2 regions of the Paenisporosarcina sp. FSL H8-0542 genome follow, and region 1 is predicted to be linked to the other one. Evidence: predicted binding sites of a transcription regulator. Region 1 holds the regulator's gene; the other holds the start of a gene.
What was found. Region 1 encodes CtsR, which represses protease genes until heat stress. Its sites were predicted from a motif close to ATGGTCAATAAAGGTCAAACA; they were not measured.
Positions count from the first base shown of each region.

Region 1 (7,838 bases):
AGCTTCTTTTAATGCCTGATTTACGGTTTCAACGCCAACCACTTGAATACCTTTCGGATAGTCCCAGCCGCCAAGGTTCGACGCTGGAATAATTGCGCGTTTGAATCCAAGTTTCGCCGCTTCCTGCACGCGTTGTTCCACTCGGGACACACGACGCACTTCACCTGTTAACCCCACTTCTCCAATAAAGCAGTCATGTGCACTCGCCGCAACATCACGGAAACTGGAAACGATGGTCGTCAAGACAGCCAAATCGATGGCTGGCTCATCCAGCTTCACGCCACCGGCTACTTTAATGTAGGCATCTTGCGTTTGCAGCAGCATTCCGACCCGCTTCTCTAATACGGCCATCAGTAAAGAAATCCGGTTTTGATCAATCCCGCTTGCCATACGCTTCGGATAGTTGAAACTCGTCGGCGTAATCAAAGCCTGAATTTCAACCAGAATCGGTCGTGTCCCTTCCATAGAAGCGACAACGGTTGAACCTGCCGCTCCTTGTGAACGTTCTTGCAAGAACAATTCAGAAGGGTTCAATACTTCTTTTAATCCACCTTGTAACATTTCAAAAATAGCAATCTCGTTGGTTGAACCAAAACGGTTTTTCTGTGAACGCAAAATGCGATACGTATGGTGACGTTCGCCTTCGAAGTACAGAACTGTATCCACCATATGTTCAAGTAATCGCGGTCCGGCAATCTGACCTTCCTTCGTTACATGACCCACAAGGAAAATCGCAATGTTTTTCGTTTTGGCAATGCGCATCAATTCCGCTGTACATTCCCGCACTTGTGAAACGCTACCTGGGGCAGACGTAACTTCAGGATGGTGAACTGTTTGAATGGAGTCAATTACGACAAACTTTGGTTCGACTTGATCGATTGCCTCATTCACTAGTTCCAAGTTGGTTTCTGAATAAATATAGAGCTCAGAAGATGCCACACCCAAACGTTCTGCACGAAGTTTCGTTTGTCGGATGGACTCTTCCCCAGACATATACAATACGCGTTGCCCTTTGTTCGCCAGTAATGAGGAAACTTGCAGCAACAGTGTGGATTTACCGATACCGGGGTCTCCACCAATCAAAATAAGTGACCCAGGTACAATTCCGCCTCCAAGTACACGGTTCAATTCAGCAAGATCCGTATCTACGCGTGGTTCATCAACCGTTTCAACAGCTGTAATCGGGGTCGCTTTTTGTGCGATTTTTTCAGAATGCTGGAACGTGCGGCGGGGTCCTTTTACGACCACTTCCACTTCTTCCACCATGGTGTTCCATGCGCCACAACCAGGGCAGCGTCCCATCCATTTAGCAGATTCATAGCCACATGAGTTACACAAGAATTTTGTTTTACGTTTAGCCATAGTACCTCCTACTTTCGCAGATTCCTTTACTACTATCAACAACATCGTTTACATAGAGCATTATGTAAAAAAGAGCATTCCGAACAGCCTCGCCGGAATGCTCCAATAGTTTTATTCTGTTACTGCTTCTTTTGTACGAACGATAAATTCATCGTTTTCAACATCGAACACAATATTGTTTCCTGTCAACACCGTACCTTTTAATAGTTCTTCAGACAAGCGATCTTCCACGTGTTTTTGAAGTGCACGACGGAGCGGACGTGCACCGTACTCTGGGTCGTACCCTTCTTTTGTGATTTTTTCTTGAGCCGCTTCTGTTAACACAAGCTCAATTTCCTGCTCTTTCAAGCGTTTCGTTAATTGAGCAGTCATTAATGTCACGATTTCTTTCAAGTGTTCTTTTTCTAAAGAATGGAACACAATCATTTCATCGACACGGTTTAAGAATTCAGGACGGAAGGCTTTTTTCAACTCTTCGAGCATTTTGCCTTTCATGTCTTTGTATTTCTGTTCGCCGTCTTGCAAGTTGAAGCCGACGTATTTGTTTTTCTTCAACGCTTCCGCGCCAACGTTGGATGTCATAATAACAACCGTGTTGCGGAAGTCGACTGTGCGTCCTTTAGAATCAGTTAGGCGACCATCTTCCAACACTTGCAACAAAATATTGAAGACATCTGGATGTGCTTTCTCGATTTCATCTAAAAGAATAACAGAATACGGTTTGCGACGAACTTTTTCTGTCAATTGACCGCCATCTTCAAATCCAACATAACCAGGAGGTGAACCGACAAGTCGTGAAGTCGAGTGTTTTTCCATGTACTCGGACATGTCGACGCGAATCATTGCATCTTCGTCGCCAAACATGCTCTCTGCAAGTGCACGGGCAAGTTCTGTTTTACCGACACCAGTTGGCCCAAGGAAAATGAATGAACCAATTGGACGTTTTGGATCTTTCAATCCAGCGCGTGCTCGGCGTACTGCACGAGAAATCGCTGTAACTGCTTCCGCTTGACCGATAACACGTTGGTGCAATGTATCTTCTAATTTCAATAATTTCTCAGACTCGGTTTGTGCCAGTTTTGAAACCGGAATTCCCGTCCACATGGAAACAACTGCCGCGATATCTTCCACAGTTACTTCAGACTCGGCTCTGCCTTGTTCTTCTTTCCAAGACTTCTTCGTGCTTTCGAGTTCTTCTTTCAGCTTTTGTTCCGTATCACGGAATGATGCTGCTTTTTCAAACTCCTGGCTTTGAACAGCCGCGTTTTTCTCCGAACGGATTGCTTCTAAACGAGTTTCCAGTTCTTTCAAATTCGGCGGTGTCGTGTATGAACGCAAACGCACTTTCGAACCGGCTTCATCAATTAAATCAATGGCTTTGTCCGGTAAGAAACGGTCTGAAATGTAACGGTCTGACATTTTAGCCGCTGCAGTAATCGCTGCATCCGTAATTTTCACACGGTGATGGGCTTCATAACGATCACGAAGTCCTTTGATGATTTGAATGGACTCTTCAACTGAAGGTTCATCCACTTGAATCGGTTGGAAACGACGCTCCAAAGCAGCATCTTTTTCAATATATTTACGGTATTCATCAAGCGTTGTTGCACCAATACATTGAAGTTCGCCACGAGCAAGTGACGGTTTCAAGATATTTGATGCATCAATAGCGCCTTCTGCACCACCGGCACCAATCAATGTGTGGAGCTCATCGATAAATAGAATGACGTTACCCGCTTGGCGAATTTCATCCATCACTTTTTTCAAGCGATCTTCAAACTCACCACGGTATTTTGTACCCGCAACAACTGTACCCATATCCAATGTCATGACGCGTTTGTCACGCAGAATTTCCGGTACTTCATTTTGCACAATTTGTTGTGCCAAACCTTCAGCGATGGCTGTTTTACCGACACCCGGTTCCCCAATAAGAACAGGGTTGTTTTTCGTACGACGTGATAGCACTTCAATGACACGCGTGATTTCTTTGCTACGTCCAATGACTGGATCCAAGCTTCCTTCGCGTGCAATTTGTGTTAAATCACGAGCCAAGCTATCAAGCGTTGGTGTGCTCGCAGCAGGATTGTTTCCGCTGTTCGCTTGAACATGATCGTTGCTCCCTAGTAATTGCAGCACTTGTTGACGTGCTTTATTCAAACTGACACCTGAATTGTTAAGCACACGAGCAGCTACACCTTCACCTTCGCGAATCAATGCCAGCAATAAATGCTCTGTGCCGATGTATGAATGGCCCAGTTTACGCGATTCGTCTACTGATAACTCAATGACTTTCTTCGCACGTGGTGTGTAATGAACGATTGGACCTACGTCACCAGTTCCCATTCCTACCAGTTCTTCAATGCCTTCTTCAATCATTTGCGGACTGACTTCGATTGCTTCCATTGCTTTGGCAGCAATTCCGCCACCCTCTCGAATTAATCCTAATAATATATGTTCAGTACCAATTGACTCGTGCTTCATACGAATGGCTTCTTCTTGAGCTAATTGGAGTACTTTTTGTGCGCGTTGTGTAAATCGATTAAACATCATGAGGTTCCTCTCCTTCATTGTCTAAATTATTGTCTACTTGCAACCGTTCCCTAAACAACTTTGCCCGAAACACATCGCGTTCTTCGGGTTGCAGGGACGTATCTGCATACTTCTGTAAAAAACCTGGTTGCATGAAAACCATGCATTCATTCAAAATTGAAACATCGACACCTTTAATCAAACCTAGATCGATGCCAAGACGCACGTCTGATAAACAGCGTCCCGCTTCTTCTGTTGTTAAAAGCCGTGCATACGTCAAAACACCAAGTGAACGATACAGACGATCTTCCAATACATTCGGTCTCGTATGTAAGAGAGCCGCTCTTGCTTCACGTTCTTTTTGAATAATTTGTTCCGTGATGCTTTGCAAATCAGTTAAGATATCTTCTTCTGATTTCCCGAGAGTTGTTTGATTTGATACTTGATACACATTGCCGAGGGCTTCACTACCTTCTCCGTAGATTCCTCGTACGACCATCCCGAGACGTGTAATCGCTGTTACAATGCGATCCATTTGCTTTGTCATAGTGAGTGCTGGTAAATGCATCATCACCGATGCCCGTAGGCCAGTGCCCGTATTCGTCGGACAACTCGTTAAATAGCCAAACTGTTCATCAAATGCATAGGGCAGTTCTTTTTCAAGGACGTCATCTATATGGTTTGCCTGACGCCATGCTTCGTTTAACTGCATTCCCGGGAAAATACATTGTATGCGAATATGATCTTCTTCATTGACCATCACACTGACCGCTTCATCATCTGATAATAAAACGGACCCTGCTATTTCCGAGTGAGCCAATTTCGGACTGATTAAATGCTTTTCAACCAGCACTTGCCGATTGAGCGCAGATAGCTCTTTTATATCTATATACGAAAAGGTCGACTCAAGTTCCGCTTCTGCATCAAGTAAAACTGAGGAAATCGCTTGATCTACTTGCAGCGCTTCATTTTCCGTAAAAGAAAGTGGAAATCGGTAACCTGTTAAATTTCGGGCGAGCCGGATTCTCGTGCTCATCACGATATCTGCATGCTCTCCCTCGCCGGCCATCCAACTTGTAACGGAATTATTCAGAAAACGTTCAATGGACATCTCGGTTTTCACCTCCGCTGTGCAGCTGTTCCTCTAACGAGCGAGCTTCATCCCGAAGTCGTGCCGCCTCTTCAAAATTTTCAATCTCAATCGCCGTGCGCATGGACGTGCGAATTGCTTCAATTTGTTTTTTTAATTGCAGTGTTTGGCCAAATGTACCTGGCGCTTTTCCCACATGTTTCACATTGCCGTTGTGCAATTTTTTGAAGACATCCGGTAATTGTTCGTGAAAACTTTCATAACAATGTGCACACCCAAACTTCCCTTGGTTTAAAAACTGTCGGAATGTCCATCCACATGAACTGCATGTCTTAGCTTCTGGTTGAGGTTTTTGTTGCACTTGTTTGCTTTCCGGGACGCCAAACCAATTGGACAATAACTGATGTAGCGAAAGTGGATCCTGCTGAAAATCCAAATGAAACGGATGGAAATTTTTTGCGCAGACCTCACAATAATGTCGTTGCACCTGTTCTCCATTTTGTATTTGCGTCACGGTAACTTTTGCCGGACGATGTTTACAATTCTCACAAATCATCTCGCGCTCGCCTCACTTTAACTGTTCATACTTGAATGTCATAAGCATCGCTTGCAATATGCGTGAACGCAATTCATCTCGATGCGGCAATGGGGTATTGAGGGTTGTACGATCGAGTGCCGCGAGCATCATTTTCGCCTCACGCTTCGTCACTACATTCTCATCGATTAAACGAAAGATAATATCTTCCGTCATCGTTTGAGAAGCTCCACGCTCTAAACTTGCCAGAATGGTTTCAATTAAATCAGCCTTCGTATGAGCGCGTACCCGAACTATTCGAATATACCCCCCGCCCCCCCGCTTACTTTCAACGAGGTAACCACGGTCAGCGGTGAAGCGCGTATTAATCACATAATTAATTTGTGAAGGCACACATTGAAACTGCTCCGCAATCTCACTGCGCTTTATCTCAACATGCCCTTTTTCATCTAATTCGATAACTTTCTTTAAATACCCTTCAATAATATCTGATATATTCCGCATGCAATCACCTCCTGATCAATTAACTCTGAGTGCGATTAAGGTTAGTGGCTATATTTCACGTGGGCATCCCAATAGGATGCACCATGTACCTGACTTTGACTAACTTTGACTTTATTATATAAGGGGAGATAGGAAGTGTGCAATTCATATGCTTTCGTTCCGTTTTTTCTAAAATAAAAAGCTATTTTCTTAAGTGAAAATTATAGCAAGAATATTCAGATATTATCAATCTTATTGACTAGTATACTTAGATAGTGTGACGATTTCACGGCCTACTTTGAGTTTGTGAAAATTTATCAATTAAACGAGCAAGATTATCACTCAAACACGTCTCACATCCTTGTTAACTTTTAGAGATACTTCTACAAGTTCATTGATTTAATGGTTTTTATTTCCGCTACGCTCCTATAACACAAAAAAGTGCCATCCTTTTATGCAAGGATGGCACTTCTATTAAAACAGCATGAAAGCAATCGGCGTAACAATGATTAAAGTCAGAATGACACGTTGAACCCAGATAACGATTAATTTCGGTATTGAAATCGGAATTTCTGTTGCCACGATGCAAGGAACAACTGCAGAGAAGAAAATGATGGACGATATAGATACAACCGCAATTACGAATTTTACAATCATCCCCGATTTCACAACCAGCAATGCAGGTAGGAACATTTCAGCTATTCCAAGTGCACTTGCTTTTGCGACTAGCATCGGTTCAGGAAGCTGCAAAATGTAGGTGAACGGATAGAAGATGTAACCAATCCAGTCAAATATCGGCGTGAATTCCGCTAACACTAAACCAAGTAATCCAATTGATAAAATTGATGGTAAAATCGCCATAGCCATTAATAAACCGTCTCGCAAGTTCTCCCATATGTTCGCAAGTAAACTAGGTGATTGTTTAACGGTTTCCTGCGCTTCATTCCAAGCGGCTGTCAAGCGACTTCCTTCAGGTTTCACCTCTGGTTGTGGCACACTGCCTTCATAATAATCATCTTTAATACGATTCAGCGGCCAGATGCGAGTTGTAATTGCCGTCACGATGAACGTGACGATTAGTGTTACCCAAAAGTACAAATTCCACATATCCATTAAGCCAAGTGTTTTCGCAACGATAACCATGAACGTAGCAGATACAGTCGAGAAGCCCGTTGCAATAATTGCTGCTTCTCGTGCTGTGTATTTCCCTTCTTTATAAACACGATTCGTTATTAGCAAGCCCAATGAATATGAACCAACGAAAGAAGCTACTGCGTCAATTGCAGATCGACCTGGTGTTCGCCAAATTGGCCGCATAATCGGTTGCATGAGAACCCCAATAAATTCAAGTAATCCATAACCTACTAATAATGCTAAAAATACCGCCCCGATTGGGACTAATAAACCTACGGAAATCACTAATTTATCGAACAAGAATGGTCCCATATCAGGAGCAAATAACCACGCCGGACCAAATCCAAAAACAATCATAATCCCAACGACTAAACCTATGATTTTAAAGAATGAAAACACCATGTTGACGGTCGATTTTTTCCAAGTCCCCGAGTAAAACGGGTATAATGCACCAGCTAGAATAAGTACTAATGAGTAATATGGTAAAACCCCAGTTGCATTTGCTTGAATCCATGACACGATGTGGTCAAGCATGATTGAATTTTTTTCACCAATTGTGACCGGCACGAAAAACATGAACGCACCAATAAAACTGTATACAAAAAACTTCCACATTCCCGTACTTGAACGTATTTTTGAACGTTCTCCCACTTGTTGCATATTAAATCCCCCTTTGTGATAGAACTCTCCCCGTGATAAATTCCA
Region 1 covers NZ_CP152050.1:171,481-179,318, reverse strand. Annotated here, with positions in the region: gene radA (DNA repair protein RadA) at 1-1,362, opposite strand, end outside; gene clpC (ATP-dependent protease ATP-binding subunit ClpC) at 1,474-3,912, opposite strand; gene MHH33_RS00970 (protein arginine kinase) at 3,902-5,002, opposite strand; gene MHH33_RS00965 (UvrB/UvrC motif-containing protein) at 4,992-5,537, opposite strand; gene MHH33_RS00960 (CtsR family transcriptional regulator) at 5,550-6,020, opposite strand; gene MHH33_RS00955 (YjiH family protein) at 6,474-7,793, opposite strand; gene MHH33_RS00950 (agmatinase family protein) at 7,795-7,838, opposite strand, start outside.

Region 2 (7,838 bases), 780 kb from region 1:
TCATACGCGATGACGGACTGTTTCACTTGTTCTTCCGTTAAATCTGCAAGCGCTTTCTCTACTTGGCCTTCAACCTTAGATGTGGTGTTTCCAGCTTCACGCTCTTCGAGTGTTTCACCTACACAAATAATTGGCGTTAAAGAATGGACAAAAGCTGCATGTGCTTTCTTATTCACCGCTTCGTCTGTTTCGTTGAAGTATTCACGGCGTTCTGAATGTCCTAAAATAACATAGTCAACACCTAAATCCGCTAATTGGACAGGACTGACTTCTCCTGTAAAAGCGCCTTCTGTTTCAAAGTGCATCGTTTGTGCGCCTACATGTACGTTAGAATCCGATACGATTTGTTTCAATGACTCCAGAAAAAGAGCAGGTGCACAAATAACCGTATCCACTTTCACAGAATCCGGAGCCAACCCTTTTACTTCTTCTGCAAATTGTTTTGCTTCAGATAACGTTTTATACATTTTCCAGTTGCCAGCAATAATGGGTTTTCTCATACGAATTCCTCCTTAGTTTTGATCGTTCAGAGCTATGACTCCAGGTAAGTCTTTACCTTCCATGAACTCTAATGAAGCTCCGCCACCAGTCGAAATGTGATCCATTTTTTCTGCAACATCGAATTTTTCAACAGCTGCGGCTGAATCGCCGCCACCGATTACTGTATAACCCTGTGTTTCGGCCATAGCATTTGCAACACCTTTCGTGCCTTCCGCAAATGGTGCCATTTCAAATACGCCCATTGGTCCATTCCAAATAATCAGTTTCGAATTGGCAATAACATCCGCATATTGAGCCGTTGTTTTTGGTCCGATATCAAGACCCATCCAATCAGAAGGAATCGAATCGATTGCGACAACTTTTGTTTCGGCATCTTTTGAAAATTCATTTGCAACGACAACGTCTATCGGCAAGAATAAATTCACGCCTTTTTCTTTCGCTTTATCGATAAATGATTTGGCTAAATCAATTTTGTCTTCTTCAAGCAAAGATTTCCCAATATCATTGCCTTGTGCTTTAGAAAATGTATAAGATAAGCCTCCACCGATAATAAGGTTGTCCACTTTATCCAATAAATGATCAATTACACCGATTTTATCTTTTACTTTTGCCCCACCAATAATCGCTGTAAATGGTCGGTCGGGTTCCGATAATGCTTTACCTAGTACATCCAATTCTTTTTCCATCAACAAACCAGAAACTGCTGGAAGGTGCTTAGCAATACCTTCTGTTGAAGCATGAGCGCGGTGCGCAGCTCCAAAAGCATCGTTTACAAACACATCTGCAAGCTTCGCGAATTGCTCAGCCAATTGTTGATCATTTTTTTCTTCACCCTTATGGAAACGGACATTTTCAAGCAATACAATGTCTTCGTCTTCCATTCCGGCAATTGCTTCTTCAACCGACGCGCCGACTGACTCGTCCAGTTTTTGAACAGGTTTATGTAATAGCTCACTTAAATGTTTACCGACTTCAGTCAAGCGTAACTCTTCAGTGACTTCTCCTTTTGGACGGCCCATATGGCTCGCCAAAATTACTTTCGCACCCTTTTCCATCAATTGTTGAATCGTTGGAAGTGCTGCACGTATGCGTGTATCATCAGTAATTTTGCCATCTTCCATCGGGACGTTGAAATCCACCCGGCAAAATACGCGTTTTCCTGCTAATTCGAGCTGTTGCATTGTCTGTTTTTGTTTCATGAAGAATCTCCTCCTCCAAAAATTAAAAAAATAAGGAACGGAGGGTACCTCCGTTCCTTTTACCCTACTTTATTATAGAGGTTAATGACAATATTCGCTACTATAGCTCAAGAACTTAAACGCCTTATAAACCTTTGCTAGCCATGTGTAATGCAAGGTCGATACAACGAGTAGAGTAGCCTGTTTCGTTATCATACCAAGACAATACTTTTACCATGTTTTTCTCAAGAACCATTGTAGACAATCCATCAACAGTTGATGAAGCAGCGTTACCGTTATAGTCACGAGATACTAATGGTAACTCGTTATATTCTAGGTAACCCTTAAGTTCATTATCAGAAGCAGTTTTAAGTGCTGAGTTTACTTCTTCAGTCGTTACATCTTTTTCAAGCTCAACTACTAAATCAACAAGTGATACGTTTGGTGTAGGTACGCGAACAGCCATACCATCTAATTTGCCTTTTAATTCAGGAAGAACTAGTGATACTGCAGCTGCAGCACCTGTTGAAGTTGGAATCATTGATTCAGCAGCTGCACGTGCGCGACGGTAGTCTTCATGTGGTAAATCTAAAATACGTTGATCATTTGTATAAGAATGAATTGTTGTCATCATCCCACGTTTGATACCAAAGCTTTCATGAAGTACTTTTGCCACTGGTGCCAAACTGTTTGTAGTACATGAAGCATTTGATACGACATTATCCGAATCCGCGTTATATGACTCGTGGTTAACTCCCATAACGAATGTCGGCATACTTCCTTTACCAGGAGAAGAAACGATAACTTTTTTCGCACCCGCTTCGATATGTTTGCCTGCAGTTTTTTCATCACGGAAGATTCCTGTTGATTCGATTACGATATCGATTTCAAGGTCTTTCCAAGGCAATACCGATGGGTCTTTTTCTGCATACACACGTACTTGTTTACCATTGACGATTAAGTATTCACCTTCAGAAGAAACATCAGCATCAAAAACACCGTGAATTGAATCGTATTTCAGTAAATGAGCTAACATCGCTGCATCAGTTAAGTCGTTAATTGCTACTACTTCCACTCCATCACGTTGTAATGCCTCGCGGAATACCACTCGCCCAATACGTCCAAATCCGTTAATCGCTAATTTTAAAGTCATTTATAGTTCCTCCTAATTTTCATTACTCATAAGTTGAGTTAATTTCTTCGCTGCACCTTCATCCGTAATCAATACGGTCTGATTTGGTGCATGTTTTAAATATGAAAGCATGGCAGAAGCTTTTGATGCTCCACCAGCTACTGCTAGTAAATGCTTCACTTGATTCAGTTGTTTTAATTGTATTCCAACTGTCCGAATCCGATGGACTGCTTTGCCTTGCTCATTGAAATAGTATCCAAACGCTTCTCCCACAGCCTGTTTCCCTGAAATGATATCCAGTTCCTCAAGGCTTGAGTTGCGTCGTTTAGCCATTTCTTTTGCATCACCGATACCATGAATGACAATGTTCGTGTGATCATATAAGTCCATCATTTCCTTAATGACAGGCTCTTTTATCATGGTCTTATATGCAGCTTCACTTAAATGATCAGGTAAGTATAGTGTTCTGGAAGTACCACTAGCTTGTGCGGCAAATGCAGATGCAATATGATTCGCTTGCAGTTCCACATTTTCCCCGATTCCTCCCCGCGCTGCCACAAACACTAGATTCTTTGGTTTGATGTGCACCGACAAGTGATTTGTAATGGCAGCAATCGTACTTCCGCCCGTTACAGCTACAATATCACGCTCTTTCGATAATTGCTCCAGTTGCTTTGCAGCTTCCTGACCAATCAATGACTTCGCTTGACTTTCTTTTTCGCTATCTCCAGGTACGATGATTACGCGACTTAACTTGAAACTCTTTTCAAGTTGTTTTTCCAGTTCACTTAATCCAGACCATTCGTGAACTAAATTTTTCAAGCTATCTAAAACATCTTTACCTTCATGTGTAATTTCCATTCCATTTGCAAGCACATGTATTAATCCTTGTGCCCGTAAAATGTCAAGCTCTCTTCTTGTCTCCCGTTCGGTTGAATGAACGATTTCACTGAGGGCTCTGCGACCAATTCCAGCAGTTAGCTGGATGGTCATCAATAAACGATATCTTTTTTGGAGAAGCGCAGTCATTTCCGGTAACAATTTTTGTTGTGCTCCAAGTAATTGATTCATTGCATTCTCCTTCTGAAAAGTGGTTGGACGTTTTTTGTCCCACTACATTATTTTATGTCCCACCTTAATATTAATATACTCCTTTTCTAAAAAAAGAGCAAATAAAAAAGACGTTTACGATGTAAACGCCTCAGCTTGTTGACAAAAGAATATTAATCAATATAAAAGTATAAAAATTCGCATTCTTATCTTTTGCACTCTATCGAAAAATTTTATGGTCGGCTATTTCTTTCGCTTTCCACGGACGAAACGCTAGCCTCCTCGGCTCAGCTGTCTATGACAGTTGAGCCTGTGGGGTCTAGCTTATTTCGTTTTTCCGCAGGAGTCTTCAGAAATAGCCGACCGTCTTACTACTAAAATAATATGAAGAGACACGCAAACAGAAGCGAAATCCGTTGATTGGAGTGGAGGCGGCGACTTCAGCGGGAATAGCACGAGCTGAAGACCCCGCAGGAACGTAGTGACGAGGAGACTGAAGTCGTGCCCGCGAAACGCGTCCGCCGCAATGGAAATCAACATTTTCTTGTTCAATAGTATACAGTTATATTCTCTCATTTTTTTGTTTGTCTACAGCCTGAGACGTTTACGATGTAAACGCCTCTAATAACGTAGGATAATCAATCCGTCCTTCCTGAATGACCACTCCGTTGCTTTCGATTACTGGAATGCGGAGTAAGTACTTTTCATGGATGTCATCATTGTCTTCAATATTGATTTCTTCTATATGTAATTCAACATCTTCTTTTACAAGTTGCAGCATCATTCGTGCGTCTTCACACAAAGGACAGTTCGGGCGAGAATAAAATTGTACGTTCATTATCCATCTTCCTTTCACGTCTTTAACATCTTGATATCCAGAATTGTACTCTATTTTTCGCAATTGCACGTCATAAATTCATAAAAAAACAAGTGGCTGTCTTAAGCCGCTTGCTGTACCCTCATTTAAAAACCATGACCAGCGCCACCGCCACTACTGCCTTCCTTGATTAGCCTTACCGGCTCGTGCTTTTAAGCTATCCGGAAATGCACTCTTTCGTTACAGTATCCTTTAACATAGCCATAAACAAAAAAGCTACAATGACTTAAAAAGTCACTGTAGCTTTGGTTATTATGATTTTTTCAATTCACTGCGAGAAATAATGTGATCAACAAGACCATAGTCTTTTGCACGCTCAGCTGTCATGAAGTTATCGCGGTCCGTATCTTTTGCGATGACATCAATCGGTTGACCTGTACGTTCTGACAAGATACCGTTTAATTTTTCACGCAAGAATAAAATACGTTTTGCAGCGATTTCAATTTCAGTCGCTTGCCCTTGTGCTCCACCAAGTGGTTGATGAATCATGACTTCAGCATTCGGTAAAGCATAACGTTTACCTTTTGTTCCAGCCGCAAGCAAGAATGCGCCCATTGAAGCTGCCATCCCGATACAAATTGTTTGCACGTCCGGTTTGATGAAATGCATTGTGTCAAAAATCGCCATACCCGCCGTGATACTTCCACCTGGACTGTTGATGTAAATAGAAATATCTTTTTCTGGATCTTCAGCTTCTAGGAAAAGTAATTGTGCCACGATGGAGTTTGCAACATTATCGTCAATGCCGCTTCCAAGCATAATCACTCGGTCTTTTAATAAACGTGAGTAGATGTCATAAGCGCGCTCTCCGCGGCTTGTTTGTTCAATAACTGTAGGAATTAAATTCATGGAAATGCCCCCTTCAAGCTTATAATAATTTTCGTACATCCCGAGTATCATCTATTGTACTCGGTTGTTCCTTTATAATATACAAGTTGGTCAAGGAAGGTCAAATATTATGCACAAAAAAGTACAGTTGAAATGTTTGCCTTCTATTTGTATAATAGGTAAGTCACTTGCCCTCGTGGTGCAATGGATAACACGTAAGATTCCGGTTCTTGAGATGGGGGTTCGATTCCCTCCGAGGGCGTCAAAAGGTAAACCGACCCAAACGTTAGAAGGCGTATGGGTCGGTTTTTTTATTTATATTCATTCAGACAATGGATTACTTTAACTTCCACAAAGAATGGAAATCTGCGAGTAACAACCTTTTTTGCATCAGTGGCTTTCATTACAAAATCTTCACCCATTCAAAACCGTGAATTTTTTATATTTTATCCAAGAACAACCGTTTTAACACAATTGCAGTTAAGCCAATCGCTTCAGATTCTGTCAAGCTTCCCTCCTCAGCCTTTTTCTCCCAATGATTGGATTCAATTACGCCTTGTTCACGCGCCTTGGTCAACATATTTTTAAATTCATTATTTAATGATAATGAACCTGTATTGAAAAACTTCGCTTCCTCCTTTCCTGAAGAATCTATAACTTCTTTCATTTTCAGTCCGAAACTCCACGCGATACCTTGAGCGATTGCTACACCGTGTGCATTCAAATAGTTGTCATCACGCATTTTTATGATATCCGTGAGACTATCCATAAAACCACCTTCTACTAGTACTGCTGGCATAACTGTCTCCCGCAATTCATGAAAGTTGGCAGATTTCACACCGCGATCCCTCAACCCCATCGCTTTCACTACTTTCGGATGAATGGAATTGGCCAGTTTGAGTGAAGATGGATTATTGTTTGCCGGCTCCATTACGTAGGTTTCGATTCCTCCATGATTTCCCCATTGCCCTCCAAGAGCATTATGGTGACAGCTGATGTACATATCAGCTTTCCAAGCATTTGCCATATCAGTGCGAGACGCTAAGGGTATATCCGTTTTTCCGCTGGGATCGTCGACCCGCATTTGTAGAACACCTTCATATTTATCCAGATGTGCCATGCCTGACAGAACCACTTTGTTATTGAATGTCCATTCTTTTTCATCATTTGGCGACCGTTTCCCTGCAGTAGTCAATCCATGTCCTGCAGACCATGCTATTTTAATCATTTCTATTTCCCCCTTTCCTATTAAGATTTTTATCCCATTTTTTAATAACATTCGAAAAAACCATGAATAGTCATCGTCGCTTTTATGCCCCTATTATTTAAAATTAAATAGTATTGTAGCTATAACCCATAGTATTCTCGTAAATCTATTGGGACTGAGTCATTTACTAGATTTATCGAAAAGTAGCAATAGTTATTAAGTGAAACATTGTGAACTTGATGAATTTTGTCCATAAAAAAACCTTCGACAGATCGTCGAAGGTTTTTGATTTTAATTTTCTTTTTGAATCATGGCGATTAGTCCTTCAACCGCCTGTTCTTCATCTGATCCTTCAGCACTGATTGTAACTGATGATCCTTTGCTGATGGCTAGGCTCATTATGCCCATAATACTTTTTGCATTTACTTTTTTATCGTCTTTTTGCAGATATACATCTGCTTGGTAACGATTTGCTTCTTGCACAAAAAGAGCAGCCTGTCTTGCCTGTAATCCTGATTTCAATTCAACTTGTACTTGATTTTCCGTCATTAGTTCATGCCCCCCCAAATCTCTGTCCGTTCATGTATTGTTTTTTATGTTAGCTGAAATGAGTCATTCTCACAACTATCTTTTCACTTTATCGAACGCAACTCCACCGCGAAGTCCATCAGCAATTTCATCAAGCTTACGTAATCGGTGATTAATGCCTGATTTACTGATTGTACCTGTTGAAACCATCTCGCCAAGTTCTTTCAGCGTGACATCTGTGTACTCTACACGCAATCTAGCTACTTCCCTCAGCTTTTCAGGCAATTGATCAATTCCCATGACATTATCAATATAACGAATATTTTCCACTTGTCGTATGGATGCGCCAATTGTTTTATTGAGATTGGCAGTTTCACAATTGACGAGCCGATTTACGCTATTTCGCATATCGCGGACAATGCGGACATCTTCAAATTTCAATAATGCGTGATGAGCTCCGGTAATACTTAAAAAATCCGATATTTTTTCAGCTTCTTTTAAATAGGTCACAAACCCTTTTTTACGTTCAATTGTTTT
Region 2 covers NZ_CP152050.1:947,661-955,498, reverse strand. Annotated here, with positions in the region: gene tpiA (triose-phosphate isomerase) at 1-500, opposite strand, end outside; gene MHH33_RS05105 (phosphoglycerate kinase) at 513-1,700, opposite strand; gene gap (type I glyceraldehyde-3-phosphate dehydrogenase) at 1,825-2,832, opposite strand; gene MHH33_RS05095 (sugar-binding domain-containing protein) at 2,845-3,882, opposite strand; gene MHH33_RS05090 (glutaredoxin family protein) at 4,466-4,699, opposite strand; gene clpP (ATP-dependent Clp endopeptidase proteolytic subunit ClpP) at 4,991-5,587, opposite strand; tRNA gene MHH33_RS05080 (tRNA-Arg) at 5,757-5,828, shown strand; gene MHH33_RS05075 (N-acetylmuramoyl-L-alanine amidase) at 6,006-6,794, opposite strand; gene MHH33_RS05070 (HPr family phosphocarrier protein) at 7,065-7,322, opposite strand; gene whiA (DNA-binding protein WhiA) at 7,398-7,838, opposite strand, start outside.
Region 2: clpP (ATP-dependent Clp endopeptidase proteolytic subunit ClpP) is a predicted target of CtsR. The motif match lies at 5,674-5,694, and genes of this name have one in related genera.